One region of the Actinosynnema sp. NPDC050436 genome, then DNA from elsewhere that is predicted to be linked to it. Evidence: riboswitches for the same ligand, from Rfam matches in the RefSeq annotation. Region 1 holds a riboswitch; each other region holds the start of a gene.
What was found. A riboswitch is a leader RNA that binds a small molecule or an ion and turns the genes downstream of it on or off. The one in region 1 is predicted to bind S-adenosylmethionine.

Region 1 (9,663 bases):
GGCAAGTGGCTGGAGAACGCGCGGGACTGGAACATCTCCCGCAACCGGTTCTGGGGCTCGCCGATCCCGGTGTGGGTGTCCGACGACCCCGAGCACCCCCGGGTGGACGTCTACGGCTCGCTGGACGAGCTGGCCCGCGACTTCGGCGCGCGCCCGACCGACCTGCACCGGCCGCACATCGACCAGCTCACCCGGCCCAACCCGGACGACCCGACCGGGAAGTCCACCATGCGCCGGGTGCCGGAGGTCCTCGACTGCTGGTTCGAGTCGGGCTCGATGTCGTTCGCGCAGGTGCACTACCCGTTCGAGAACCAGCAGTGGTTCGAGGACCACTACCCGGGCGACTTCATCGTCGAGTACAACGGCCAGACCCGGGGCTGGTTCTACACCATGCACGTGCTGGCCACGGCGCTGTTCGACCGGCCGGCGTTCAAGAACTGCGTGGCGCACGGGATCGTGCTGGGCGACGACGGCCAGAAGATGTCCAAGTCCCGCAAGAACTACCCGGACGTCAACGAGGTGTTCGACCGCGACGGCTCGGACGCCATGCGGTGGTTCCTGATGGCCTCGCCGATCCTGCGCGGCGGCGACCTGGTCGTCACCGAGCGGGGCATCCGCGACGCGGTGCGCCAGGCCGTGCTGCCGCTGTGGAACACGTGGTACTTCCTCGCGCTCTACGCCAACGCCGAGGGCGTCGAGGGCACCTGGCGGACCGGCTCGCCGCACGTGCTCGACCGGTACGCGCTGGCCAAGACCCACGACCTGGTCGCGGACGTGCGGGCGCGGCTGGACGGCTACGACATCTCGGGGGCGTGCGCGTCCATCCGGGAGTTCCTGGAGGTGCTGACGAACTGGTACGTCCGCCGGTCCCGCGACCGGTTCTGGGCGGGCGACCAGGACGCCGTCGACACGCTGCACACCGTGCTGGAGGTGGTGAGCCGGGTGGCCGCGCCGCTGCTGCCGCTGACCACCGAGGTGGTGTGGCGCGGGCTGACCGGCGGGCGCTCGGTGCACCTGGCGGACTACCCGGCGGCGGCCGACCTGCCGGCGGACGACGCGCTGGTGGCCGCCATGGACCAGGTGCGGCAGGTGGCGTCCACGGCGCTGTCGCTGCGCAAGGCGAACAAGCTGCGGGTGCGGCTGCCGCTGGCCCGGCTGGTCATCGCGGCCGGGGACGCGGAGCGGCTGGCCCCGTTCAGCGAGATCCTGCGGGACGAGGTGAACGTCAAGGAGGTCGAGCTGACCTCCGACGTGGACGCGCACGGGCACTTCCAGCTCGCGGTCAACGCGCGGGTGGCCGGGCCGAGGCTCGGGCCGGACGTGCAGAAGGTGATCCGGGCGGTGAAGGCGGGCGACTGGTCCGAGGTCGACGGCACGGTCGTCGCGGCGGGCGTGGAGCTGTTCCCGGAGGAGTACGAGCAGCGGCTCGTGGCCACCGACCAGGGCGCCACGGCGGCGCTGCCGGCCAACAGCGGCCTGGTCGTGCTGGACACCTCGGTCACGCCGGAGCTGGCGGCCGAGGGGGTCGCGCGCGACCTGGTCCGCGTGGTGCAGCAGGCGCGCAAGGACGCGAACCTCGACGTGTCGGACCGGATCGCGCTGGTGGTGGGCGTGCCCGACGGCGAGGTGGCCGACGCGGTGCGGCGGTTCGAGGCGTTCGTCGCGGCCGAGACGCTGGCCGACGCGGTGACCTACGGCGAGGTGGCCGGGGGCGCGTCGGGCTCGGTCGGCGACGGCGTCCAGGTGGCGGTCGCGGTCACGAAGGTCTGACCGCACGACGGGAGGGGGCACGGCCGGGATCGCCCGGCCGCGCCCCCTCTCCGCTGCCACCCCCGGCCGCCGCCCCCCTGCGCCGCCCGGGGGCGCTCCCCGAGGCCCCCGCCTCGGTTGCCACCTCCGCGCTGCCGCCGCCCCCTCGACGGGCGCAGGCGGTCAGGCGGCGCGGAACGCCAGGGCGATCGTCAGCAGCACCCCGACCTGGTCGGCCAGGTACGGCGGCGGTGGGTCGAGGACGTCCACCAGGTCGTTCAGCCAGGTGTTCAGCTCGTCGGGCATGTCAAGCACCTCCCTCGCGCTCCAGCAGGGTGCGCAGGGTCGCCAGGCAGCGGCCCCTGGTCGGGCCGATGCTGCCCCGGGGCATGGACAGGGCCTCGGCCACCGCGCGGTACTCGGCGCGGCCGGCCAGGACGGTCAGCCGGAGCAGTTCCTGGCAGCGCCTCGGCAGGTTCGAGTACGCCCGCCACAGCCGGCGGTCGCGGTCGTCGCGCAGCGCCTCGGTCTCGGGCAGCCAGCGGGTGTCGGCGACGTCGACCGCCGAGTCCGAGGACAGCGCCGCCCGGCCGTTCGCCTCGCGCCACGCGCGCTGGGCCTCGCGCCGGGTGGTCACGATCAGCCAGCCCGCCAGGGCGCGCGGCTCGGCGATCCGGTCCAGGTGCCGCAGCAGGCTCAGCCACACCGTCTGCACCACGTCCTCGGCCACGCCCTGGTCCAGCCCGTTGCCCCGGGCGACGTGCCACACCAGCGGGGTCAGCTCGGTGACCAGCGCGTCGAGCGCGCCCCGGTCGCCGGCGCGGGCGGCGGTGAGCAGCGCCGCGTGCCGCTCGGGCGCGCTGCGGGGCGGCGGGCCCTGGGCGATGATCGCGGCCACGCCCAGGTCGTCGCTGGCCGGGTCGTCGGGGATGGCCTCGGTCAGCTCGTCGCGCAGCTCGTCCAGCAGCGGGTCGAGGCCGCCGCCGTCCGAGGTCGAGAGCCCGGGGCGGGAGTTGCGGCGCGCGTCGTCGTCCGTCATGTTGTCCCCTTCCCGCGCCGGGAGCCCCGCACCCGGCGCTCGGAGTTGCCGACCACCTCGCTGACCCTGGCCCGCGCTTCGGACACGTACCGCCGGACGGAGTCCCTCCTGCATCCCAGCACGTCGGCGATCTCGTCGTCGGTGAAGTCCCAGAACCGCAGCACCAGGGCGGTCCGCAGCTGGTCGGGCAGCCGCGCGATGGCGGCGAGGGTGCTGTTGAGCTCGTGCCACGCCTCGGCCTCGCGGTGCCGCTGCACCAGGATCCGGGAGCGGGCGACCACCTCGTCGGTCACCTCGCTGGGCCGCTCCCGCCGCCGCGACTGGTCGACCAGCAGGTTGCGGATCGTCTTGACCAGCCACGCGCGGCGGGCGGCGGGGGCGATCGAGGGCCAGGTGCGCCACGCGCTGACGAACGCCTCCTGCACCGCGGACTCGTGGTCCAGGTGCGGGGACATGACGGCGGCGAACCGGAAGAGCCGGGTGCGCTCCCGGTGGTAGAAGTCGCCGAAGGTGGCCGCGTGGTCATCGGAGTCTCCCGGTGTCACGAACCCTCCCTCTGGTCGGCGTCCGGCTACCCGGTAGACGGGTGCCGAGGAGGGTTGTGGATGCCGGCGGTTCAGGCCAGTCGGCGCGCTCCGGCCCGCAGCACCCGGACCCACCACGACCAGCGGGCACGCTTGATGTCCTGACCTGCGGCGATGCTCAGGCTGTCGAGCAGGTCCTCGATCAGGGCGTCGTGCAGCCAGCGGACGGCGAGCGGCCAGCCGAGCAACATCCACCCGTTCGGGCGACCGGTGAGCGTGTGCCGGACGCCGCCGGGGACGGCTTCGAGCACGTGCGCGCCGACCAGCCCGAGGCCGGGGGCGAACGTGAACTCCACCCGTCTGCCGGGCTCGTACGCGGTGCAGCGGTAGCGCACGAACCCGTGCCCGCCGTCCGCCCCGACGCCCAGCGGCCGGTCCAGGACCAGGGGCGGCCACGCCCTCGGCCACAGCTCGATCACGCGGTCGACCCAGCCGTCGCCGGGCAGCCGGCGCTCGTGCACGTTCTCGATCATCGCAACCTCCGTACGGTGCCGTATGGAACTGACCATACGGTAGCGTACGGGGAGTGAGAGCACGCCGGACCAAGGACGACTGGACCCAGGTGGCCCTGCGGGCGCTGGCCGAGGGCGGGGTGGCGGCGGTGGCCGTGGAACCGCTCGCGGCGCGGCTCGGCGCGACGAAGGGCAGCGCCTACTGGCACTTCCCCAACCGCGAAGCCCTGCTCAAGGCCACCCTCGAACGGTGGGAGCGGGAGCACACCGAGGCGGTGATCGAGCTGGTCGAGGGCGAGCCCACGCCGGACGGCCGGCTGCGCAAGCTGTTCGGGCTGGTCCTGGAGGACCCGCGCGCCAGCGCCGTGGAGCTGGCCATGCTCGCCGCCAAGGACGACCCGGCGGTCGCGCCCGTGCTGCGCCGCGTCACCGACCGGCGGGTCGGCTACCTGGTCGAGCTGTTCGGCGCCATCGGGTTCCCGCCCGCCGCCGCCCGCCGCCGGGCCGTGCTCGCCTACTCGGTCTACCTCGGCCAGGCCCAGCTCATGTCCGCCGCGCCGCACGTGGTCGACGGCCGCCGCGACCTGCTGGAGGACACCCTCGCCTCGGTGACCTCCCGTGCCTGACCCGTTCCGGCTGGGCGTCCGGGTCAAGCCCGGCGCGAAGCGCGACGCCGTGGGCGGCCGGTGGGACGGGACGGCGCTGGTGGTCGCCGTCGCCGCGCCCGCCGTGGAGGGCCGGGCCAACGAGGCCGTGCGCAGGGCGGTGGCCGGGGCGTTCGGCGTGCGCAGCCGGGACGTGCGGATCGTGCGGGGCGAACGCGGCCGGGACAAGGTGGTCGAGCTCGACCCGGCCCCGGCCGACGCCCGGGAACGCCTCGCGCGGCTCCTCGACGGCTGACCGGCGGGTCGTCCGAGCGGACGATCGGTCCGATGTGGATGGTCGACGGCGGTGCGTCCACCGTGGACCCCGCCCCGCCGCACCGCAACCGCCCGGCGCGGCCCCGGTGGGCACAGCCGGTGCCGGATTAGTCCAAATCGACGTCAGCGGGGGAGAATGCACACCACCGAGTGAACAACTGGAGGTCGAGTGGGTGGTGTGACGGCCTTTCTCGGCATCGGCGCCGCGGTGTTGCTGCTCTCCGTCATCGCGGTGCGGGTGTCGACCAAGCTCGGTCTGCCCTCGCTCCTGCTGTACCTGGGCATCGGCGTGCTGCTCGGCGAGTCCGTGCTCGGCATCCAGTTCGAGGACGCCGACCTGACCCGCTCGCTGGGCACCGTGGCGCTCGTGCTGATCCTCACCGAGGGCGGCCTGACGACCCGCTGGACCGCCGTGAAACCCGCCCTGGGGCTGGGGATCGCACTGTCCACAGTGTCCGTCGCGGTCAGCGTCGGGCTGACCGGCCTCGGCCTGCACCACCTGCTCGGCCTGGACTGGCGCACGGCCCTGCTGTGGGGGGCGGTGCTGTCGTCCACCGACGCGGCGGCGGTGTTCAGCGTGCTGCGCGGGGTGGGCGTCGGCAAGCGCCTGATCGGCGCGCTGGAGCTGGAGTCCGGCCTCAACGACGCCCCGGTGTACATCGCCGTGGTGCTGCTCGCCTCCCCCGATCCGGTGACGTGGACCGCGCCCGCGCTGATGGCCTACGAGCTGCTCGCCGGCGGCGCGATCGGCGTCGCGCTCGGGTGGCTGGGCGGGGTCGGGCTGCGGCGTGCCGCACTCCCGTCCACCGGCCTGTACCCGCTGGCCACGGTCGCGGTGTGCCTGCTCGCCTACACGGCCGGCGACCTGGCGCACGCGTCCGGGTTCCTCGCGGTCTACACGGCGGCCCTCGTGCTGGGCAACGCCCGCCTGCCGCACCGGTCGGACACGCTGTCCTTCGCCGAGGGCCTGGGCTGGATCGCCCAGATCGGCCTGTTCGTGCTGCTGGGCCTGTACGCCTCGCCCGGCCGGCTGTTCGAGTCCCTGATCCCCGCGCTGGTCGCGGGCGGCGTGCTGGTCCTGCTGGCCCGGCCGGTGTCGGTGCTGTGCGCGGCGCTGCCGTTCAAGGTGCCGTGGCGCGAGCAGGTGTTCATCTCGTGGTCCGGGCTGCGCGGCGCGGTCCCGATCGTGTTCGCCCTGATCCCGCTCATCCAGGGCTTCGACGGCGCGCAGCAGCTCGTGGACGTGGTGTTCGTGCTGGTCATCCTGCTGACGGTGGTGCAGGGCTCGACCCTGCCGTGGATGGCGAAGTGGCTCGGGCTGGTGCGCTCCGGCGAGGCGCAGGAGGTCCAGGTCGACTCCTCGGCGCTGGACGAGCTGGGCGCGGAGCTGCTCCAGGTGCGCATCCAGACCGGGTCCAAGCTGCACGGCGTCTACCTCAGCGAGCTGCGGCTGCCGCCGGGCGCGGCGGTGAGCCTGGTGGTGCGCGGCGACGACGGGTTCACCCCGCAGGCCACCACCCGCCTCCAGGTGCACGACCAGTTGCTGGTGGTCTGCACGGACGCGGCCCGCACGGCGGCCGAGAAGCGCATCCGCGCCGTCGACCGCGCCGGCCGCTACGCCCGGTGGAAGGGCGACGCGGGCCTGCCGTGACCCGCCGGTCCCCGCTGTGATCCCGGTCGCGCCCGGAGGGCGGTACCGGGCGGGCGGACCGGTGCGGTGATCGCCGCCGTGACCTGCGGGAGCCGCCGGGCCCTGGCGGTTCCCGCACGGCGGGCGGAAGCGGCGGGCGGGCTCCCGGATCGTGAACGGGCCTCGACTCGGCGCGGTGCCGTGGGCTAACTTCGGTCCCGAGGTCATGAGTGCCAGCGCGAAGCTCGGGCTAGCTGGCCGGCAACCCTCCTACCGCGGTGGGGTGCCCCCGATGAGGACCTGGCCTGGCGCGCAGGGCGTCGGGCAAGCGCGGGCCTCCCATGCCACGGAGTCCGCCGGACCCGTCGGAGGTTGTCATGACCGTCGCAGTTCCCGGATCGATCGCCGCCCTGCCCCGCGTCGTCGGGGCGTCGCTGCGCGTCCCGCTGGTCACCGGCGAGCGCGTCGAGTACGCCAACCTCGACCACGCCGCCAGCGCACCCTGCCTGGAGCAGGTCCGCGACGCCGTGGACGAGCTGCTGCCCTGGTACGCCAGCGTGCACCGGGGCGCGGGCTTCGCCTCCCAGGTGTCCACCCGGGTCTACGAGCAGGCCCGCGACTCGGTGCGCCGCTTCCTCGGTGCCCGCGACACCGACACCGTCGTGTTCACCCGCAACACCACCGACTCGCTGAACCTGCTGGCCCGCAGCCTGCCCCGGCACACCTCCGTGGTGCTGTTCGACACCGACCACCACGCGGCGCTGCTGCCGTGGCGCGGCCCGAACGTGCGCCGCCTGGTCACCCCGGCTAGGCCCGCCGAGGCCGTGCTGGAGCTCGACCGCGCGCTGCGCGCCACCCCCGAAGGCCCCCGGCTGGTCGTGGTGACCGGCGCGTCGAACGTGACCGGCGAGGTGTGGCCGGTGGCCGAACTCGCCGCCGTCGCCCGCCGGCACGGCGCCCGGGTCGCGCTCGACGCCGCGCAGCTCGCCCCGCACCGCCCGGTGGACCTGCGGGCGCTGGACGTGGACTACGCGGTGCTCTCCGGCCACAAGGTCTACGCCCCGTTCGGCACCGGCGTGCTGGTCGGCCGGGCCGACTGGCTCCAGGCCGCCGACCCGTACCTGGTCGGCGGCGGCGCGACCGCGCGGGTCACCGACCACGGCGACCGGCTGGGCGTGGCCTGGTCGGCGGTGCCGGAGCGGCACGAGGCCGGGTCGCCGAACGTCGTGGGCGTGCACGCCCTCGCGGTGGCCTGCGACGTGCTGGGCCGGCACTGGGAGCAGACCACCGCGCACGAGCGGGAGCTGCTGGCCCGGCTGCGCGCCGGCCTGGCGACCGTGCCCGGCGCGCACGAGCTGTCGCTGTTCGGCCCCGGGCAGGACCGGGTGGGCGTGGTGAGCTTCGTGGTGCACGGGCAGGACGTCGGCTTCCTGGCCGCCGCGCTCGCCGCCGAGCACGGCATCGGCGTGCGGGACGGCGCGTTCTGCGCGCACGTCGCCGTGCACCGGCTGACCGAGGGCGACCGGGCGCTGCGCGCGTCGCTGGGCCTGGGCAGCACCGCCGAGCACGTCGACCGGTTCGTGGCGGCGCTGCGGTCGCTGGTGGTCGAGGGCTCGCGGTGGCGGTACCGGGTCGTCGACGGCCGGTGGGTGCCGGAGGACGACGAGCGGGCGCTCCCGCCGTTCCTGCGCTGAACGGATGCTGGACAATGGCCCGGTGAGCACCGATCCCAACACCGGTCCGGAGCACCGGGCCGCCCCGGTCGACCCGGACCCGGGCGGCACCGCCGAGCCGCCACCCCCGAAGAGCCGGGTGGCGCTGCTCGCGGCGATCGCCCCGGTGGTGCTGGCGCTCGACGTCGCGACCAAGGTCGTCGCGGTCGAGCAGCTGGAGGGCCGGGAACCCGTCGAGCTGCTCGGCGGACTGGTCTACCTGTCGTTCCTGCGCAACTCCGGCGCGGCGTTCGGCCTGGCCGAGGGCTGGACGGTGATCCTCGCCCTGATCGCGGTGGGCGTGGTCGGGTTCATCCTGTGGATCGCCCGCAAGCTGCGGTCGGTCGGCTGGGCGGTCGGCCTCGGGCTGGTGCTGGGCGGCGCGGCGGGCAACCTGGTGGACCGGCTGTTCCGGTCGCCGGGACCGCTGCGCGGGCACGTGGTCGACTTCATCTCGGTCGTCGAGCCCTACGGCACGTTCTTCCCGGTGTTCAACATCGCCGACTCCGGCATCTGCGTGGGCGGCGCGATCATCGTGATCATGGCCGCGCTCCAGCGCGACTACGACGGGACCCGCCACGTGAAGCCGGTGGAGGACGCATGAGCGACTACCGCACGCTGCCCGTGCCCGACGGGCTGGACGGGATGCGCGTCGACGCGGGCCTGGCCAAGCTCCTCGGCCTGTCCCGCACGGTCGTGGCGACCCTGGCCGAGGCCGGCGACGTGGTGCTCGACGGCCAGCCCGCCGGCAAGTCCGACCGGCTGGTCGCGGGCTCGTGGCTGGAGGTCGCGCTGCCCGAGCCGGAACGCCCGGTGCAGGTGCAGGCGATCGCCGTCGAGGGCCTGGAGGTCCTGCACGAGGACGACGACATCATCGTGGTCGACAAGCCGGTCGGCGTGGCCGTGCACCCCAGCCCCGGCTGGACGGGCCCGACGGTGGTCGGCGGGCTCGCCGCCGCCGGGGTGCGGGTCGCCACGTCCGGCGCGGCCGAGCGGCAGGGCGTGGTGCACCGGCTGGACGTCGGCACGACCGGCGTGATGGTGGTCGCCAAGAGCGAGCACGCGTACTCGGCGCTCAAGCAGGCGTTCAAGGAGCGGACGGTCGACAAGCTGTACCACGCGCTGGTGCAGGGCCACCCGGACCCGATCAAGGGCACCGTCGACGCGCCGATCGACCGCCACCCCAAGCACGACTACAAGTTCGCGGTGATGGCCAACGGCAAGCCGAGCATCACCCACTACGAGGTGGTCGAGGCGTTCCGGGCGGCGTCGCTGCTCGACGTGCACCTGGAGACCGGGCGCACCCACCAGATCCGGGTGCACTTCTCCGCGCTGCGCCACCCGTGCGTGGGCGACCTGACCTACGGCGCGGACCCGGTGCTGGCCAAGCGGCTGGGCGTGACCCGGCAGTGGCTGCACGCGCGCACGCTGGGCTTCTACCACCCGGCCGACGGCCAGTGGGTCTCGTTCACCAGCGAGTACCCGGCCGACCTGGCCGACGCGCTGGAACTGCTGCGCGCCGAGGGCTGACCGCGCTACCGCGCCGGGCCGACGACGGACCCGGCGCGCAGCCACGC
Region 2 (9,663 bases), on a different contig from region 1:
GTCGCCGTGGTCGGGCCGGTGGCGGCGTGCTGGATCGGCGCGCAGCTCCACGAGTCCGCCCACCACCCGCTCCGGTCTGCGGCCGGGCAGGGCGGCCTGGCGTCGCTGCGCCTCGAACTGTCCGACCGACCGCGCGGTCTGCGGTCCGAGGGGTTCGGGTCGCGGGCCGGCGGGGTCGACCTCGTCCTCATCCGGGCGGAGGTGGTGGACGACGGCGGGCGGGTGGTGGTGCTCGCTCCGGTTGCGGCGTGGCGGGAACTGCTTCCGGGACAACGGGTTCTCGCGCGCGGGACGCTCGCGCCGGCGAAGGCCGGTGAGCTGACCGTCGCCATGCTCAGGGTCCGTGGTCCGCCGCGCGACGTCACGCCGGCACCCGTGTGGCAGCGGGCGGCAGAGGCGTTGCGGGCAGGGCTGCGGGAGTCGAGCGGCACGCTCGACCCGGAGTCTGCGGGGTTGCTGCCCGCGCTGGTCGTCGGCGACACGTCGGGCCTGTCGTCCAGGGTGGTGGACGAGTTCCGCACCTCGGGCTTGGCGCACGTGCTGGCGGTCAGCGGGGCGAACCTGGCGATCCTGTGCGGCGCCGTGCTGTTGCTGTTGCGGCTGCTGGGCTTCGGCCCTCGCGGGTGTGCGGTGGGCGGGATGGCGGCGCTGGTCGGGTTCGTGGTGCTGGCCGGTCCGGAGCCGAGTGTGCTGCGGGCGGCGGTGATGGGTGCGGTGGCGCTGCTCGCGTTGGTGCTGGGGCGGGAGAAGTCGGCGTTGCCCGCGTTGGCGGCCGGGGTGGTCGTGCTGGTGCTGCACGATCCCCAGCTCGCGGTCGATCCGGGGTTCGGGCTGTCCGTCGTCGCCACGGCGGCGCTGGTGCTGCTCGCTCCCCGGTGGTCGGGCCGGCTGCGCGACCGGGGCGTGCCGGTCGGGGTGGCGGAGGCACTCGCGGTGCCGGCGGCGGCGCACCTCGCCACTGCTCCGCTGGTCGCCGGGATCTCGGGCCAGGTCAGCCTGGTCGCGGTCGTGGCGAACCTGCTGGTGGGTCCGGTGGTGGCACCGGCGACGGTGCTCGGGGTGCTGGCGGCCGTGGTGGCGCAGGTCCACCTCGACACGGCGCGGTTCGTGGTCGAGGTGGCCGGGCCTGCCACGTGGTGGCTGATCACGGTCGGCCGGCACGCGGCGGCGGTGCCCGGTGCGGCGGTGGCGTGGCCGGACGGCTGGACGGGCGGGCTGCTGCTGGTCGGCGCGGTGCTGGTGGCCTCGGGCGTGTTCCGGCTGCGGAGGCTGCGGGCGGTGCTCCTCGCGGTGGCCGCCGGGGCGGTCGTCGTGCTGGTGCCGGTCGGCGTGGTCGCGCCGCGCTGGCCGGTCCCCGGGTGGGGCGTGGTGGCGTGCGACGTGGGACAGGGCGACGCGGTCGTCCTGGCCACCGCCGAGCGCGACCAGGCGGTCCTGGTCGACACCGGGCCGGAGCCGGCGGCGGTGCTGGCCTGCCTGCACCGGCTGGGCGTGCGGAGAGTGCCGCTGGTGGTGCTGAGCCACCTCCACGCCGACCACGTGGGCGGGCTGGCGGCGGTGTTGGCGGAGCGGGAGGTCGGCGCGGTGGCCGTGGGGCCGTCGCGGCAGCCGGAGTGGGCGTGGAGGCAGGTCGTCGCGCTGGCGCGCGGTGCCGGGGTCGAGGTGGTGGAGCTGGCGGTCGGGCAGCGTTTGAGCTGGCCGGGGCTGGAGCTCGACGTGCTGGGACCCCGGGCGGTGCCGCGCGGCGAGGAGAACACGGCGGTCAACGACGCGTCCGTGGTGGTGCGGGCGACCACCCCGCTCGGCCGGGTGCTGTTGACCGGCGACGTCGAGCTGGCCGGGCAGGCGGCGCTGCTCGGCGGGCACGTCGACCTGCGGGCCGACGTGCTCAAGGTGCCGCACCACGGGTCGCGCTATTCGTCGCCGGAGTTCCTGGCGGCGGTGCGGCCCCGGGTCGCGCTGGTCAGCGTCGGGGCGGGCAACCGCTACGGCCACCCCAGCGGGGTGGTGGTGGACGCCCTGGCGCGCTGCGGGGCGTTGGTGCTGCGCACCGACCGGGACGGTGACACCGCCGTCCTGCCCGGCCCGGGAGGGCCTCGGGTCGTCCGCCGTGGCGACCCGCTGAACAACGGCGGCTGAACCGGCCGCCGGAAGACCAGAACGCTGCCCGGTCGAGCGACCGGGCCGACGAGAGGAGCACGACCATGAGCGACCGCAACACCTGGGTCCGGCTGCACACCGGCTGGTCGCCGCGCGAACTCGGCTGGGCGCTGTGGCAGCCCGGCTACTCCGCGCACCCGTGGCCCACGGCGGACCTGAGGCCGTCGTTCGAGTTCTACCTGTGCGAGGACCTGCCGACAGGCAGCCGGGGGATCGTGGCGCGGGCGAAGGTCACGAGGACCGTGGGCACCGTGGAGGTGGCTTCGCCGCAGGAGGCGTACCAGGAGATCGCCGACGCGCTGTTCGACGACGACCTGTCGATAGCGCCCGAGGACTGGCGCGCGAACCGGTACAACGGGCACAAGACGGCGTCACCGTGGCCGCAGCAGCTCACCGCGTGGCGGGCCGAGACCGAGGAGGTCGGGCCGTACCTGCTGCCCGAACTCTCGTCGTTCCCGCGCACCGGGTGGCTGCGGGTTCCGGACATCGTCTTGTGACCGGTCCGGTGGCGCGTTCGGCCCGCGCGCCGGGCACCTCCTGGGCGGGGGCGTGGCGCGCGAGCCGGTCGGGCGGAATCAGTCCTTCAGCGCGTTCAGCACGGCCTCGGCCGAGGGCGGGACGTTGGCGCGGGGACCGACGCGGTTGCCGAGGGCGTCGAGGGTCTTCAGGCCGTCGCCGGTGATCAGCAGCACCGTTTCGGCGTCCGGGTCGAGCTGACCGGTCTCGATGAGCTTCTTCGCCGTGGCGACGGTCACGCCGCCGGCCGTCTCGGCGAAGATGCCCTCGGTGCGGGCCAGCAGGCGGATGCCCTCGACCACTTCCTCGTCGGTGACGTCCTCGATCGCGCCGTTGGTGCGGCGGACCGCGTCCAGCACGTACGGGCCGTCCGCCGGGGCGCCGATCGCCAGCGAGCGGGCGATCGTGTCCGGGCGGACCGGGGACACCACGTCCTGGCCGGACTTGAACGCCGCCGCGACCGGGGAGCAGCCGGTCGCCTGGGCGCCGAAGACCTTGTACGGGGTGGCCTCGACCAGGCCGAGTTCGCCGAACTCGCGGAACGCCTTGTCGACCTTGGTCAGCTGCGAGCCGGACGCGATGGGCACCACGACCTGGTCGGGCAGCCGCCAGCCGAGCTGCTCGGCCACCTCGTAGCCCAGGGTCTTGGAGCCCTCGGCGTAGTAGGGGCGGACGTTGACGTTGACGAACGCCCAGTCCTCGTGCTCGGCGGCCAGCTCCTGCGCGAGGCGGTTCACGTCGTCGTAGTTGCCGTCGACGGTGATCAGGTTGCCGTCGTAGACGGCGGTCATGAGGATCTTGGCCTGCTCCAGGGAGGAGGGCACCAGCACGACCGACTGCCAGCCGGCGCGGGCGGCGGCGGCGGCCACGGCGTTGGCCAGGTTGCCGGTCGAGGGGCAGGCCAGGACCTTGAAGCCCAGTTCACGGGCGGCGGCGAGGGCGACGCCGACGACGCGGTCCTTGAACGAGTGGGTGGGGTTGCCGGTGTCGTCCTTGACCCAGACCTTGCGCACGCCCAGGGCCTTGGCGAGGCGGTCGGCCTCGACCAGGCGGGTGGCGCCGGGGTTGGTGTTGGGGTGCGACTCGACGTCGGCGGGGACCGGGAGCAGGCCGCGGTAGCGCCAGATCGACCGGGGGCCCGCCTCGATGTCCTCGCGGCGGACGCGGCCGAAGTCGTAGGCGACCTCCAGCGGCCCGAAGCACTCCAGACAGGCGTATTCCGGCGCGAGCGGGGTCTCGTGGCCGCATTCACGACACGACAGGGCACGAGCCGGGCCGAGGTCGAAGGAGGTGGTGGCCGAGGGCACACTGACAGCAGTCATCGCGAGGTATCTCCTCATCTTTCCCGCGTCGCGGGTCGGAATTGGCACCGTGGTCGTCGCAGCGGACGCTGCGCGACGGGTTGCCGGGGCTTCTTCGGGCCGATCCCTCTGCCCCTCTGGATGAGCGGTATTCAGTTGTGGCGTCCAACTTACGGCACGATCCCGACCGGCAGCCAGATCCGTCCACCATCCGGACGCGTTCCGGGGCGTGGGAGGATCGGGTCCGTGAGCGCGTCCGCAGTTACTCCAGACCCCGTGCACCTGGTCGTCGGCGAGGAAGAGTTGCTGGTCGAGCGCGCGGTGCGCGGTGCGCTGGCCGTGGCTCGCCAGGTCGATCCGCAGGCCGACCTGACCAGGGTGAAGGTGACTGAACTCACCCCTCCTGAGCTGGCCGAACTGGTGAGCCCCTCGCTGTTCGCAGAGGGGCGGGTGATCGCGCTGGACGCCGCCCAGGAGGCGGGCAAGGAGATCGCCGAGGCGGTCATCGCCTACGCCAAGGCGCCGGCCGACGGGGTGACCCTGGTCGTCGTGCACACCGGCGGCGGGCGCAGCAAGGTGGCCAAGGAGCTGCCCGCCGCGCTGCGCAAGGCCGGGGCGGCGGTGACCGAGTGCCCCAAGATCACCAAGGCGGCCGAGCGCGAGGCGTTCGTGCGCAACGAGATCCGCTCGGCGGGCGGCAAGGCCGACCCGGAGGCGGTTGGGGCGTTGATCGAGGCGATCGGGTCGGACCTGCGGGAGCTGGCGGCGGCGGCCTCGCAACTGGTGTCCGACACGGGCGGCAAGGTCGACGCGGACGCCGTCCACCGCTACCACCGGGGGCGGGCCGAGGTGACCGGCTTCGCGGTGGCCGAGAAGGCCGTGATGGGCGACCGGGGCGGCGCGCTGGAGGCCCTGCGCTGGGCGACCCAGACCGGTGTGCCGCACGTGCTGGTGGCCGACGCGCTGGCCGACGCGGTGCGGACCATCGCGCGGGTCTCGGCGGTGGGGCGGGGCGATCCTTTCAAGCTGGCCGGCGAGTTGGGGATGCCGCCGTGGAAGGTGAAGAAGGCGCAGGGGCAGGCGCGCGGCTGGGACGGTGACGGGTTGGCGGCGGCCATGTCGGTGGTCGCGGGGCTCAACGCCGACGTGAAGGGGGTGGCCGCCGACTCGGGCTACGCCCTGGAGCGGGCGGTGCTCAGGATCGTCGCGGCGTACGGGCGGCGCTGAGCCCGGAGCGGCGTTGCGGTGGGACGGTGCGGCACGGACGGTGCGGCACGCGGGACCGACGGCGTGGTGTGGTGCGGCGCGGCACGTGGGACGGGTGCCGGGTGCCGGGAAAAGCGAAGCGCCGCGCCCTCCGGAGAGGGGCGGCGCTTCGGGAGCTCTGCTCAGATCCGGGTGATCAGATCTGGTTGGCGCGTCGGGCCAGGGCCGACTTCTTGTTGGCGGCCTGGTTGGCGTGGATCACGCCCTTGGTGACGGCCTTGTCGAGCTTGCGGGAAGCCTCGCGGGCGAGGGCGACGGCCTTGTCCTTGTCGCCCGCCTCGGCGGCCTCACGGAACTTGCGGATCGCGGTCTTCAGCGACGACTTGACGGCCTTGTTGCGCAGCCGCGCCTTCTCGTTCGTCTTGATCCGCTTGAGCTGGGACTTGATGTTCGCCACGCGAAAGCCACCGTTTCCTCGGTCTTGGGGTCGCATCGCGCTGTGATCGGCCCCACCGGAGTGGGCTTCCTCCATTGCGGAATGCCGCGCGATACGGCTGCCGAGGTTATCAGGGCTGCTCGGGGCAGCGCGCACCGGTCCTCGGCGGAAAAACAGTACACGCGTCCGGTTACCCTGATCGGGTGATGACCGCTCTGGACTGGCCCGGGTTCGGGCAGGTGACGCTCGCCGGCCTCCTCTTCCTCTGCGTGGCCGCCGCCCTCGCCGGCGCGGTGGACGCGGTGGTGGGTGGGGGCGGGCTGATCCAGCTCCCGGCGTTGTTGCTGGTCGGGCCAGGTGGGCAGCCGCTCTACGCGCTGGCCACGAACAAGGTCGCGGCGGTCGTCGGCACGGCTTCCGCAGTCGGTGCGTACGCGCGGCAGACGACGATCGACTGGGCGTCGGCGATCCCGATGGCGGTCGCGGCGTTCGCCGGGGCCACGGGTGGGGCGGCCTTTGCGGGCGCGCTCGAACCCGGGGTGCTCAACGGTGTGGTGCTGGTCGCGTTGGTCGGTGTCGGGCTCTACACGTGGCGCAAGCCCGACCTCGGCGTGGCCGAGACGCCGAGGTTCGGCCGGGTCGCCCAGGTCTGCGTGATGGCGGCGGGTGGCGCGGTGGTCGGCTTCTACGACGGGCTGGCCGGGCCGGGTACCGGGGCGTTCCTGGTGTTCCTGCTGGTGGGCCTGGTGGGCTTCGCGTTCCTGCGGGCGTCGGCGACGGCCAAGATCGTGAACGTGGCGACGAACCTGGGCGCGCTGCTCTACTTCGTCCCGACCGGCAAGGTGCTGTGGGGGCTCGGTCTGGTCCTGGCGGTGTGCAACCTCGGCGGTGCGGTGTTCGGGGCGCGGCTGGCGGTGCGGCGCGGGTCCGCGTTCGTCCGGCGGGTGTTCCTGACCGTGGTCGTGGCGCTGGTGGTCAGCCTGGGGTGGAAGGCGGCGGTTGGATGACCTTGAACGTCGCGCCCATCGGGTCGCCCACGGTGGCGAACCGGCCGAACAGCGAATCGGCGACCGCGCCGACCGGGATGCCGCCCAGGTCCCGCGCCCGGTCCAGGGTGCCGTCCACGTCGGACACCTGGAAGTAGGTCATCCAGTGCGCCGGGATCTCCGCCGGGATGCCGTCGTCCATGCCGAACACCCCGCCCACCGTGTGGCCGGCCACCTGGAGCTGGGTGTAGGGGAAGTCCGGTAGCGGCTCCAGGTCGAACTCGAACACCTCGCGGTAGAACCCGGTCGCCCCGTCGGGGTCGCGGGTGGCCAGCTCGTTCCACACCACCGCGCCCGGCTCGTTCACCACGTACGCGCCGATGTGCTCGCCCGCTTCCCACAGCCCGAACGCCGCGCCGGTCGGGTCGACCGCGATCGCGCCCCGACCCGGACCGCCGGTGTCGAACTCCGGCACCAGGACCTTGCCGCCGGTCGCCGCGATCCGCTCCAGGGACTCGTCCAGGTCGTCGGTGGCCAGGTACGTCGTCCAGACGACCGGGAACATCGCGTCGCGGGGCATCTCGCCGAAGCCCGCGACCGGACGGCCGCGCACCAGGGCCATCGTGTAGCGCCCGGTCTCGGGGCCGCCGATCTCGAAGTCCCAGCCGAACAGCGCGCCGTAGAACTCCATGGTGGCTACGCGGTCGGTGGTCATCATGTCCACCCAGGCGGGGGTGCCCGGCGCGTACGGGGCGTTCAGCTCGCTCACCCCGTCAACGGTCGCACCGGGTGCGATGGGCCGCGAGTCGATCACCGGGTGGCGAGACAGCCGCCCGATCGTTCCTCGCGGAACGGTCGGGCGGCTGCTAGGTCAGGCGCTCGGTGGCTCGTCGTCTTCCGGGTCGCTGGGCCGGGCGTCCTTGCGGGGTCTGCCGCGCCGGGTCGGGGCGGCTGTCCCGGCCGGGAGGCGGCCCGCCTCGGCCAGCGCCCGGCGGAGCAGGAACTCCATCTGCGCGTTGGTGCTGCGCAGCTCGTCGTTCGCCCACCTGGTCAGCGCGTCGTGCACGGCTGGGTCGAGGCGCAGCAGGACGCTCTTGCGCTCGCCCACGTCAGTGGTACAGCGAACCGGTGTTCACGACGGGCTGCGTCGACCGGTCACCGCACAGGACCACCAGCAGGTTCGACACCATGGCCGCCTTGCGCTCCTCGTCCAGCTCCACCACGTCCTTCTCGGCCAGCTTGTCCAGCGCCATCTCCACCATGCCGACCGCGCCCTCCACGATCCGCTGCCGGGCCGCGATGACCGCGCCCGCCTGCTGGCGCTGGAGCATCGCGTGGGCGATCTCCGGGGCGTACGCGAGGTGCGTCAGCCTCGATTCGATCACCTTGACGCCGGCCGCCTGCACGCGGGCCGCGATCTCCACCGACAGGGTCTCGGTGATCTCGTCCGCGTTCTCCCGCAGCGACAGGCCGGCCTCGTCGTGGTTGTCGTACGGGTAGCTGGTGGCGATGTGCCGCACGGCCGTCTCGGTCTGGATGCCGACGAACCGCACGAAGTCGTCCACCTCGAACTTCGCCCGCGCGGTGTCGTCCACCTGCCACACCACGACCGCCGCGATCTCGATCGGGTTGCCGTCGGCGTCGTTGACCTTCAGGGCGGCCGTCTCGTGGTTGCGGATCCTGGTCGACACCTTCACCCTCGTGGTGAACGGGTTCGCCCAGCGCAGGCCGTCCTCGCGGACCGTGCCGGTGTAGCGGCCCAGGAACTGGAGGACCCGCGCCTCACCGGGCGCGACGGTGAACAGCCCGCCGCCGGTGATGACGCCCGCCACGGCGATCAGCGCGCCACCGATGATCAGCACGACGTTGGGGTCGCCCGACCCGAACGCGAACCCGAGCACGGCCACCGCCGCCCCTCCCAGCACCAGCACCACCGAGATGCCCAGCGCGGCCCAGCCGGACACCTCCGACGCCTGGCGCTCACGCACGGCCGGTGCGGGCATCCGCACGATCACATCGGTCGTCGCGTTCATCGCTCCACCCCTCGCTCGTCTATCGCTTTCTTAGCAAAGTGATATCACTTTTGCGGCGGGGTGGGCAAGTCGGTGGCACCCCGGTCCCGGAGGCGAACCTCCCGGCACGCCGGCGCGTCCTGTTCACATGGGGACGATCACCATTCGCACGCCCGTCGAGGCCGACTCACCCGACATCGTCGAGCTGCACGTCAAAGCCCGCCGCAGCTACTACGAAGGCCACCTGCCGGAGTCGGAGCTGGCCGAGTGGGAGGCGGCCGTCCGCGCCTCCGGCTACCGCTTCACCGGGCCCGGCCGGGTGTGGCTGTGCGCGGACCTCGACGGGGCGGTGGCCGGGTTCGCGCTGGTCAAAGGGGACGAGCTGCTCCAAGTGCAGGTCGATCCCGCGCAGTGGGGGCGAGGGGTGGGCAGCGCGCTGCACGGCGCGTGCGTCGCGGTCTGGCAGGGTGCCGGCGTCACCACCGCCCGGCTCGACGTGTTCGAGCCCAACACCCGCGCCCGCCGCTTCTACGCCGCCAAGGGGTGGCGGGAACAGCACGTGGGCGAGGGTCCCCACCCGCACGTGCGGATGACCCTCGACGTGCCGGGTTCCCCCTGGGTCCCGCCGCCGCGCACCCGATGACGTGGCCGGGACGTGGTCGCCGGAGTGGCGGCCGACGCCGTGGCGTGATCCGCTCGACGCATGGAGGTGCTGAGCAGTCGTGTGTTGTTGAGGTCGCGGGACCCCGAACGGGCCCGCGCGTTCTACCGGGACGTGCTGGGGCTCGCCGTCCACCGGGAGTTCCCCGGCGGCACGGTGTTCTTCCTCGGCAACGGGTTGCTGGAGGTGTCCGGGCGCTCCGACGACGCCCCGACGGACGCCGTCCAGCTCTGGCTCCAGGTCCGCGACCTGCGCGCGGCAGCCGACGAGCTGGCCGCCCACGTCGTGCGCGAGCCGCGCCGGGAGCCGTGGGGCCTGGACGAGATGTGGATCGCGGACCCGGACGGGGTGCGGATCGCGCTGGTCGAGATCCCGCCCGAGCACC
Region 3 (9,663 bases), on a different contig from region 1:
GTTCGCCCTGTCGCTGGTCGACGGCCAGGGCTACGACTGCGCCTTCGTGGACGAGCTGATGCCCCTCCTGGCCGCCGAACTCCGCCGCCGAGGCCGCTAGGACCCACCTCGGCGGCCTCCGCCGCGACCACCGGCCTCCGGGGTATCCACCGCGGCCGGCGGTCGCACGTCGGGCGCTCAGCCCTCCGCCGCCTCCGCCGCCGCCAGCCACTGGCCCTCGACGGACTCCGCCTCCGCCAGCACCTCGCGCAGTTCGGCGTCCAGCTTGAGCAGGCGGTCGGGCTCGGTGGCCGAGGCGGCCAGGGCCGCGTGCAGTTCCGCTTCCTTCTTCTGCAACGTCTCCAGCCGCCGCTCCAACCGGGACAGCTCCTTGCGGGCGGCGCGCTGGTCGGCGGCCGAGGACGTCGTCGTCGGCTTGGCCGGGGCGGTCGGGGCGGGGGCGGACTGGGCGTCCCGGCGGCGCAGGTACTCCTCGATGCCGCCGACGAGGTCGGTCAGGCCGCCGTCGCCGAACAGCGCCACCACCCGGTCGCACACCCGCTCCACCAGGTACCGGTCGTGCGAGATGACGACCAGCGTGCCCGGCCAGGAGTCCAGGAGGTCTTCGAGCTGCTGCAACGTGTCGATGTCGAGGTCGTTGGTCGGCTCGTCGAGCAGCAGCACGTTGGGCTCGGCCATCAGCAGCCGGCACAGCTGCAACCGCCGCCGCTCGCCGCCGGACAGGTCGCCGACCGGCGTCCACTGCTTCTGCGACGAGAACCCGAACCGCTCGGCGAGCTGGGACGCCGACATCTCCTGCTTGCCCAGCACGACGCGGCGGGCGACCTCCTCGACGGCCTCCAGCACGCGCATCGACCCGTCGAGGTCGTGCAGCTCCTGGCTGAGGTGGGCGAGCTTGACCGTCTGCCCCTGCACGCGCTTGCCGGTCACCGGCTCCAGCTCGCCGGCCAGCGCGCGCAGCAGGGTGGTCTTGCCCGACCCGTTGACGCCGACGATGCCGACCCGGTCGCCCGGTCCGATCCGCCAGGTCAGGTCGCGCACCAGGGTCCGGGCGGTGTCGCCGTCGCCGACCGCGAGCGTGACGTCCTCCAGCTCCACCACGGTCCGCCCGAGCCGCTTCTTGGCGAAGGCCAGCAGCTCGACGGTGTCGCGGGGCGCGGGCACGTCGGAGATGAGCGCCTCGGCCGCCTCGATCCGGTAGCGGGGCTTGGACGTCCGGGCGGGTGCGCCCCGGCGCAGCCAGGCCAGCTCCTTGCGGGCGAGGTTGCGGCGCTTCTCCTCGACGGCGTCGGCCAGCCGGGCCCGCTCGGCGCGGGCGAAGATCCAGTCCGCGTACCCGCCCTCGTACTGCTCGACCCGGCCGCCGACGACCTCCCAGGTCCGCGAGCACACCGTGTCCAGGAACCACCGGTCGTGGGTGACGACCACCAGCGCGGTCCGGCGGGCCAGCAGGTGCTCCGCGAGCCACCGCACGCCCTCGACGTCGAGGTGGTTGGTCGGCTCGTCCAGCACGACCAGGTCGAGTTCCTGGACCAGCGCGGCGGCCAGCGCGACCCGCCGCCGCTCGCCGCCGGACATGGTGCCGACCGTCGAGTCGAGGCCCAGCGCGGTGATGCCCAGGCCGTCGAGGATCGACCGGACGCGGGCGTCGGCGGCCCACTCGTGCTCGGCGTCGAACCCGAGCGGGTCGATCACCGCGTTGCGCACCGTCGAGCCGGGCGGCAGCTCGGTGCGCTGGGTGACCACGGCCATCCGCAGGCCCCGGGTCTGGCTGACCCGGCCCTCGTCCGGCGGGGCGAGCCCGGCGAGCACCTCCAGCAGCGTGGTCTTGCCGCCGCCGTTGAGCCCGACGACGCCGATCCGGTCGCCTTCGCCGACCCCGAGGGACACCCCGTCCAGCAGCGGACGAACACCGAACGACTTGGAGACGTTCTCCAAGTTGACCAAGTTGGCCATCAACACAACCTTCGTCTGGAGATCAAGCGTGGACCTCGGGCGGGGTCGGCCGAGGCGTCTCCTCGGTCCCGATCACCCGCGCACCGTGGACGGGCCCCTGCGCGACGCGCACGGTGCGGCACACCCCCGCGCCGGCCAGCTCGGCCGCCACCCGGACCGCCGAGTCGGCGTCCGTGCACAGGAACGCGCAGGTGGGGCCGGACCCGGAGACCATGCCGGCGAGCGCGCCCGCGTTCACCCCGGCGCGCAGGGTGCGGCGCAGGTTCGGCCGCAGCGACACGGCGGCGGCCTGCAGGTCGTTGCCCAGCAGGAGGGCGAGCTGCCGGGGGTCCCCGGACGCCAGCCCCTCCAGCACGGCCTCCGCCGCGCCCACCCGGGGCGGGTCGCCGTCGGCGCGCAGCCGGTCGAGCTCGTCGAACACCTCGGGCGTGGACAGGCCGCGCCGGTCGAAGGCCAGCACCCAGTGGAACGTGTGCCGGGCCAGCACGGGCACGATCTGGTCGCCCCGGTCGGTGCCCAGCGCGGTACCGCCGTAGAGCGCGAACGGCACGTCCGCGCCGATCCCGGCGGCGAGCCCGGCCAGCTCGTCGCGGCCGACCTCCAGCCGCCACAGCGACGCGAGGCCGACCAGGGTGGCCGCCGCGTTCGCGCTGCCGCCCGCCATGCCGCCGGCGACCGGGATGGTCTTGCGGATCGACACCCGGACCTTGGGGTCGTCGGGGTCGCGGCCGACGTGCTCGGCCAGCGCCCGCACCGCCCGCCAGGCGAGGTTGGACGGTCCGGTGGGCACGGAGTCCGCGCCCTCGCCGCGCACCTCGACGCCGGGGTCGTCGGCGACGGCGACCGTCACCTCGTCGGTCAGGGACAGCGCCTGGAAGATCGTCACCAGGTCGTGGTAGCCGTCCGCGCGCGGGTCACCGACCGCCAGGTGCAGGTTGACCTTGGCCGGGACGCGGACGGTGACCGGGGGTGGGACTACGGCGAGCACGCCATGAAGCCTACGGGCGTCCGCCGGGTGCTCGCTGCCACCCGGCCGCGACCTGCGCCGGGAGCTTCGGCGGGACCTGCGGGGGAACCGTGGAGAACCCGTGCCCACGGGGTCCGGGCGCGGGCCGGGGTGGTCGAATGCGGGTATGCCGTTCACCGCCTCGCACGTCGCCGCCGTCCTGCCGCTGGCCCGCCGGCCGCTGGTGCCGTCGGCGCTGGTCGCGGGCTCGCTGGCACCGGACCTGCCGTACTTCGCGCTGCTGCGCCCCGTCGGCGGTGACTACACCCACACCTGGTGGGGCCTGGTCGTGGTGGACGTGCCGATCGCGCTGGCCGCCCTGGCGCTGTACCGGGCGGTGCTGCTGCGCCCGCTGCTGGCGCTGGCCCCGGCGGCGGTCCGGTCCCGGGTCGCGCACCTGCCCGCGCCGCGCCTCGGCCCGGCCGCCGCCGCCTCGGCGCTCGTCGGCGTGGTGACCCACTTCGCGTGGGACGCCTTCACCCACCACGACGGCTGGGGCGTGCGGCTGTTCCCGGCGCTGGAGGACGACGTCCTCGGGATGCCCGGTTTCGCGCTGGCCCAGTGGCTGAGCACGGTCCTGGGAGCCCTGGTCACCCTCGCCTGGTGCGCCCGGCAGCTCTCCCGGATGCCCCGCCGGCCGGTCCCGGCCCGGTACGCGCCCCCGGCTCGCCCGGCCCTGGTCCGCACCGCGCTGGCGGTGTTCACCGCCGGGTTCGCGGCGTTCACCACCACCGGCGACAACTCGACGGACGTCCTGGTCAGCGGGTCGATCACGGTGGTGACCGGCGCGCTGGCGGGCGTGGCCCTCTACGGCGCGTGGCGCGCTCTCCGGGGAGAGCGCGCCACCGCGGACCGCTGACTCAGACCGCCAGGACCGACCCGGAGAAGGTGGTCTTGATGTAGTCCTTGACCTGCGGGGACTGGAGCAGGGCGAGCAGGTCCTTGATCCGCTTGTCGTCCTTGAGCTCGGCGCGGGTGACCAGGCCGTTGGCATTGGGGTTGCCCTCGGCCTTCTCCAGCACCAGCGCGTCGGAGGACGGCTTGAGGCCGGCGTCGATCGCGTAGTTGCCGTTCACCACGGAGGCGTCGGTGTCCTCCAGCGACCGGGGCAGCTGGGCCGCTTCCAGCGCCACGAACTCCAGGTTCTTCGGGTTCTCCGCGACGTCGCGGATGGACGGGGTCTTCTCCGCGCCGGCCTTGAGCTTGATCAGCCCGTTGTCGGCGAGCAGCCGCAGGCCCCGGGCCTCGTTGGTGGCGTCGTTGGCCACCGCGACCTTCGCGCCGGACGGCAGGTCGGTGAGCTTCTTGTGCTTCTTGGAGTACACCCCGAGCGGCTCGACGTGCACCGGGCCGATCCACTCCAGCTTCGCGCCGCTCTCCGCCTTGAACGTGTCCAGGTACGGGATGGTCTGGAAGTAGTTGGCGTCCAGCGAGCCGTCGACCAGGGCGGTGTTCGGCTGGACGTAGTCGGTGAACTCGACGACCTCGATCTTGAGGCCCTTGTCCTCGGCGAGGTTGTCCGCCACGTACTTGAGCACCTGGGCGTGCGGGACGGGGCTGACGCCGACCTTCAGGGCCGCTTCCGGGTCGGAGGCGGCACCGGTCTGGCCGCTGCCGCAGCCCACTGCGGTCAGCAGCACGGCGACGAGGGCAGCACGAATGCGCATGTCATTTCCTTTTGCGGAGAGGTGTGTCAGACGGAGGCGTGGCGGCGGCGGTCGACGCCGCGCGCGATGCGGTTGCCCGCGAACTGGATCAGGGTGGCCACGATGGCGAGCACCACGACCGTCGCCCACAGGTAGCGGTCGTTGAACCGCTGGTAGCCCTCGCGCACGGCGAGGTCGCCGAGGCCGCCGCCGCCCACCACGCCGGCCATGGCCGAGTAGCCGAGCAGGGCGATGGCGGTCACGCCGATGGCGTTGACCAGCGCGGGCAGCGACTCGCGCAGCAGCACGCTGCGCACGATGCGGGTGGTGGAGGCCCCGGTCGTCACGGCGGCCTCGATCACCGCGACGTGCACCTCGGACAGGACGTTCTGGACCAGCCGCCCGACGAACGGGATCGCGCCGACCGCCAGCGGCACGATGGCCGCCGTCGGCCCGATCGTGCCGCCGAGGATCAACCGGGTGAACGACATCAACACGATCAGCAGCACCAGGAAGGGCATGGACCGGCCGAGGTCGACCACGAAGCCGAGCAGTTTGTGCACCACGGGCCTGGGCCGCAGCCCACCGGGGGCGGTGAGCTGCAGCCAGACGCCGAGCGGGATGCCGAGAACCACGGCGATCAGGGTGGAGACGCCCACCATGTAGACGGTCTGGCCGGTGGCGACCAGGACGTCGTCCAGCACGGTGGACCAGGGTGTCGCAGACCTCACGCAGCTACTCCCTGGGGCCCTGCCAGTGTTCGGCGCACCGCGCCACCCGCTTCCGAGATCCACTCCAGCGCCGAGTCAGCGCGCTCGCCGGTGAGGCCGACGCGGAACCGCGCCACGGGGGTCTCCCCGAGCCGCGTCAGGCCGCCGCCGAGCAGGTTGAGGTCGACGCCGAACCGGCTGGTCGCCTCGGGCAGCAGCGCGCCGACGGCCGCGAAGCCGACCAGCACGACGTCCGCGACGCGGTCGTACGCGCCCTCGGCGGCCGGGTTCTGGTCCACGGCGGGCAGCAGCGAGGCGGCCGTGCGCGAGGAGGCGTCGGCGACCAGGCTGAGCACCTTGCCGTGCTCGACCACGCGGCCGTCCTCCAGCACCGCGACGTCGTCGCAGATCTTGCGGACCACGCCCATGTCGTGGGTGACCACGAGCACGGTCACGCCGAGTTCGGCGCGCGCGCGGTCGAGCACGGTCAGCACGGAGCCGGTGGTGTCGGGGTCGAGCGCGGAGGTCGGCTCGTCGGCCAGCAGCACGGACGGGCTGGCCGCCAGGGCGCGCGCGACGGCGATCCGCTGGCGCTGGCCGCCGGAGAGCTGGTCGGGGTAGACGCCCGCCTTGTCGGTGAGGCCGACCAGGTCGAGCAGCTCCGCGACGCGGGTGCGGCGCTGCGGGCCGGCGACGCCCGCCGACTCCAGCGGGAGCGCCACGTTGCCGGCGGCGGTGCGCTGGCGCAGCAGCGAATCCCCTTGCGGCACAACGCCGATCTGCCGGCGGGCGGCGCGCAGCGCCGGTCCGCCGAGGGACACCAGGTCGGTGCCGTCGACGCGGATCGCGCCGCTGTCGGGGCGCTCCAGCAGCGCGACGCACCGCGCCAGCGTGGACTTGCCCGCCCCGCTGGGGCCGACGACGCCCAGGACGGTGCCGGCGGCGACGTCCAGGTTCACGCCGTCCAGCGCGCGAACCTGACCGGTACTTCCGGGAAAGGTCTTGGTGAGGTTCTCGACAGTGATCACGATTTCGCTCCACGACTGCACGCGGCAGCGCACGCTCGTGGCGTGCGCGTCCGAAGGCCGGTTCAAGAAGGGTGTCCCGAAAGGGACGACGAGGACTCGAAAATGCGCCGAGGCGGATTAGCTGCGACAGCCCGAAACCGTGCGGCGGCCGTGGTCGACGACTCGCCGGCGCGTGAGCAGCATCCTGGGCACGTGATCCTCCATCGATCCTGGCTGAAGCACCTGCCTCCATGGGGAGGTGGTTGCTGCGGCGTCGTAGAGCCAGGTCTCTCGGCCGCTCGGGATGGCAGCACGAGTACACCTGACGCAGAGGCTTGAACGCAAGCCTGCATGAGGATCGTTCGTCAAATCACACTTTCGGCCGAAAGATCATCGGCTATTGCGGTGAGGAAACCTCGGCTATCCGGACGAAATCTCCGACGTCCAATTGCTCCCCCCGCAGGCCGGGGTCGACCCCCGCCAGCACCAGCAGCCGCTCCGCCTCGGCGGCCGAGCCGGCCCACCCGGCGAGCGCGCCCCGGAGCATCTTGCGGCGCTGCGCGAAAGCCGCGTCCACCAACGAGAACAGCCGCACGCGGTCCACAGTGGACAGCGGCTCGTGGCGGGTGAAGGCGACCAGCGCGGAGTCCACGTTCGGCACCGGCCAGAACACCGAGCGCGACACCGGTCCGGCCTTGCGGGCGTCCGCGTACCAGGCGAGCTTCACGCTGGGCACCCCGTAGACCTTGCTGCCCGGCCGGGCGGCCATCCGGTCGGCGACCTCGGCCTGCACCATCACCAGCCCGGTGCGCAGCGACGGCAGCAGCGCCATCAGGTGCAGCACCACCGGCACGGCCACGTTGTACGGGAGGTTGGCCACCAGCGCGGTGGGCGGGACCGGGAACCGGTCGGCCGTGACGCGCAGGGCGTCGGCCTCGACGACGGTCAGCCGGTCGGCGAGCCCGGGGGCGCGCTCCGCCACCGTCAGCGGCAGCCGGGCGGCCAGCACCGGGTCGATCTCGACGGCGGTCACCGAGGCGCAGGCGGGCAGCAGCGCGAGGGTCAGCGAGCCCAGTCCCGGGCCCACCTCCAGCACCGCGTCGTCCGGGCCGAGGTCTGCCGAGGCCACGATCTTGCGGACCGTGTTCGGGTCGTGGACGAAGTTCTGCCCGAGCTTCTTGGTCGGCCGGACGTCCAACTCGGCAGCCAGCCGACGCACATCAGCCGGCCCGAGGAGGGAACTCCCGGGGCCGGCCGAGGAAGCAGCTTCGGTCACCGCCGGAAATCTACGGCAGGCCGAGCTGCGACCGGCAGTGGGGCCACGCCGAGTACCCGCCGCGCGCGTCGCGCACCTTGGTGGCGATGGCGATCTGCTGCTCGCGGGTGGCCTGGTGGGGGTACGCGGCGTACTGGCCGCCGCCGTTGGAGTCCCACGTGCGCTTGTCGAACTGGAGGCCGCCGTAGTAGCCGTTGCCGGTGTTGATGGCCCAGTTGCCGGTGGCCTCGCACTGCGCGAGCCGGTCCCACACCTCGCCGTCGGGCGGGAGCTTGGTGCCGACCTTGACCTTCTTGGCCTTGGGCTCCTTGGTGACCTTCGCGCCCAGCTTCTCGCGGCCGGTCTCCTTGCCGTTCTTGATGGTCACCCGGTAGGTGACGATCTGCTCGCCCGGCTCGCCCGCCTCGACGGTCTCCTTGGAGCCCTTCATCATCGAGTCGTCCTTGACCTCCTCGACGGGCGGCTCGACGGCCTCCGTCGCGTTGATCACGGACACGCCGGTGCGGCTGATGTGGACCTCGGCGCCGTTGGTGATCCGCAGGTCCCCGGCGGACTCCAGCTTGTCCTCCGGACCGAGTTCGATCTTCTCGGCCTCGATCAGCTCGTCGACCGTCAGCGCGGTCGTGGTGAGCTGCTTGGGCTCGTTGCCGCCGTCGTAGAGCGTGATGGTCTTGAGGCTCTTGACCTCCAGCGACATCCCGCCCAGCGGCACGGCCATGCCCCGGTCGTGGGAGACCCAGGCACCCTCGTCGGCAACCTCGAGCTGGTCGAGCGCCTCGTCCACGGTGACCGAGCGGACCCAGCCCTCGCGCTGCTCGCCGTCGACGGTCATCTTGACCAGCCGGCCCCGGTCGAGCGAGATCTTGCCGCCGTCGCCGACCTTGGCCTGGGGCGACGGGCTGAGCGCGTCGTGCTCGCCGACCGCGATGCCCTCGTCGGCGAGGATCTCGCCCACGGTGGACTCGTAGGTGCGGACGGTCTTGGCCTCGCCGTCCACGTCGACCGTGACGGACTTGTCCATGGCGATGGCGGTCGCGCCACCGCCGGAGATGGTCACCAGCACGGTGGCGACGGCGGCCTTGAGGAAGCGGCGCTTCCACTTCCCGGCGGCCTCGACCAGGGCGGCGGGCGGGGCGCTCGGCTGCTCGGCGGCCTGGCCCTCGGCGGTCCGGTCCTGGGAGACCTCGTCCGGGATGATGATCGGCGGGAGGAGCGTGGTCTCGGCGTTGATGAGCTTGATCAGCTCGTCGACGTCGACGTTGGCGCTCGCCAGCAGGTCGTCCGCGTCGGGTCCGAGGACCTCCAGGACGTCGTCCGGCGTGATGCTGAAGACCGCGGTGTCCCATTCGGACCACCCGGGCTCCGGTCTGTCCAGGACGTCCACGCTGGTGGGCGGCTGCTGGTCGACCTGCACGGGAGTAAACCAGTCGGTGTCCTCGTTGAACGAGTTCACGGGGTTCCATACCTCCTGAAGGCGCGAAGGTCTCGCGCACACGTTCGGTGTCGGCGGTCAGCTCGTGATCTCCGGCAACTCCCGCGTGTGTGGTGTCTTCATCGCTTCTGGTGTGTCACCCGCCCCGACTGCGGGCTGCGCCCCGCGAACGAAACCGGGGGCACGGTCACGGGACCGTAACGGGTGCGCGGGGGTTGTGCAAACACCCCTGCGGGCTCTGTGATTCCAGTCACCCCGATAGGGGAGCAAGTCTGTCCGCCATTCGTCGTAAGCACTACTGCGACTGCACCACGTCACCGAGGTTGAAGACCCGCTCGGCGTTTCGGGTGACAGTTGACGCGAGTTCGGCCAATTCCACGTGACGCAGAGTCGCCAGATCCCGGAGCGTGTAGTTCGCGCAGTACGGCTCGTTGGGGCGTCCCCTGAAGGGGTGCGGTGTCAGGAACGGGGCATCGGTCTCCACCAGGAGGTGGTCGGCCGGCACCCACGCCGCCGCCTCCCGCAGCGCCCCCGCGTTGCGGAAGGTCACCGCGCCCGCGAAGGACAGCACGAACCCGCGCTCCACGCACGCGCGCGCGAAGCGGAGGTCACCGGAGAAGCAGTGGAACA

Region 2: another riboswitch for S-adenosylmethionine. It lies ahead of thrC (threonine synthase); the one in region 1 lies ahead of AB0I60_RS33065 (aminotransferase class V-fold PLP-dependent enzyme).
Region 3: another riboswitch for S-adenosylmethionine. It lies ahead of AB0I60_RS25595 (ATP-binding cassette domain-containing protein); the one in region 1 lies ahead of AB0I60_RS33065 (aminotransferase class V-fold PLP-dependent enzyme).

Annotation. Positions count from the first base shown of each region.
Region 1 covers NZ_JBFAJV010000019.1:87,743-97,405, forward strand. Annotated here, with positions in the region: gene ileS (isoleucine--tRNA ligase) at 1-1,770, shown strand, start outside; gene AB0I60_RS33030 (hypothetical protein) at 1,933-2,055, opposite strand; gene AB0I60_RS33035 (sigma-70 family RNA polymerase sigma factor) at 2,057-2,788, opposite strand; gene AB0I60_RS33040 (sigma-70 family RNA polymerase sigma factor) at 2,785-3,333, opposite strand; gene AB0I60_RS33045 (SRPBCC family protein) at 3,405-3,845, opposite strand; gene AB0I60_RS33050 (TetR/AcrR family transcriptional regulator) at 3,899-4,450, shown strand; gene AB0I60_RS33055 (DUF167 domain-containing protein) at 4,443-4,724, shown strand; gene AB0I60_RS33060 (potassium/proton antiporter) at 4,923-6,395, shown strand; SAM riboswitch class IV at 6,597-6,711, shown strand; gene AB0I60_RS33065 (aminotransferase class V-fold PLP-dependent enzyme) at 6,752-8,068, shown strand; gene lspA (signal peptidase II) at 8,091-8,690, shown strand; gene AB0I60_RS33075 (RluA family pseudouridine synthase) at 8,687-9,616, shown strand; gene AB0I60_RS33080 (asparagine synthase-related protein) at 9,622-9,663, opposite strand, start outside.
Region 2 covers NZ_JBFAJV010000005.1:381,807-391,469, forward strand. Annotated here, with positions in the region: gene AB0I60_RS16615 (DNA internalization-related competence protein ComEC/Rec2) at 1-2,139, shown strand, start outside; gene AB0I60_RS16620 (hypothetical protein) at 2,205-2,657, shown strand; gene thrC (threonine synthase) at 2,736-3,998, opposite strand; SAM riboswitch class I at 4,010-4,125, opposite strand; gene holA (DNA polymerase III subunit delta) at 4,224-5,204, shown strand; gene rpsT (30S ribosomal protein S20) at 5,380-5,640, opposite strand; gene AB0I60_RS16640 (TSUP family transporter) at 5,826-6,626, shown strand; gene AB0I60_RS16645 (VOC family protein) at 6,595-7,374, opposite strand; gene AB0I60_RS16650 (hypothetical protein) at 7,477-7,713, opposite strand; gene AB0I60_RS16655 (SPFH domain-containing protein) at 7,715-8,638, opposite strand; gene AB0I60_RS16660 (GNAT family N-acetyltransferase) at 8,766-9,260, shown strand; gene AB0I60_RS16665 (VOC family protein) at 9,321-9,663, shown strand, end outside.
Region 3 covers NZ_JBFAJV010000011.1:142,500-152,162, reverse strand. Annotated here, with positions in the region: gene AB0I60_RS25625 (DivIVA domain-containing protein) at 1-100, shown strand, start outside; gene AB0I60_RS25620 (ABC-F family ATP-binding cassette domain-containing protein) at 178-1,956, opposite strand; gene AB0I60_RS25615 (4-(cytidine 5'-diphospho)-2-C-methyl-D-erythritol kinase) at 1,979-2,944, opposite strand; gene AB0I60_RS25610 (DUF4184 family protein) at 3,090-3,821, shown strand; gene AB0I60_RS25605 (MetQ/NlpA family ABC transporter substrate-binding protein) at 3,823-4,629, opposite strand; gene AB0I60_RS25600 (methionine ABC transporter permease) at 4,656-5,339, opposite strand; gene AB0I60_RS25595 (ATP-binding cassette domain-containing protein) at 5,336-6,346, opposite strand; SAM riboswitch class I at 6,544-6,636, opposite strand; gene rsmA (16S rRNA (adenine(1518)-N(6)/adenine(1519)-N(6))-dimethyltransferase RsmA) at 6,723-7,601, opposite strand; gene AB0I60_RS25585 (transglycosylase family protein) at 7,612-9,054, opposite strand; gene AB0I60_RS25580 (TatD family hydrolase) at 9,329-9,663, opposite strand, start outside.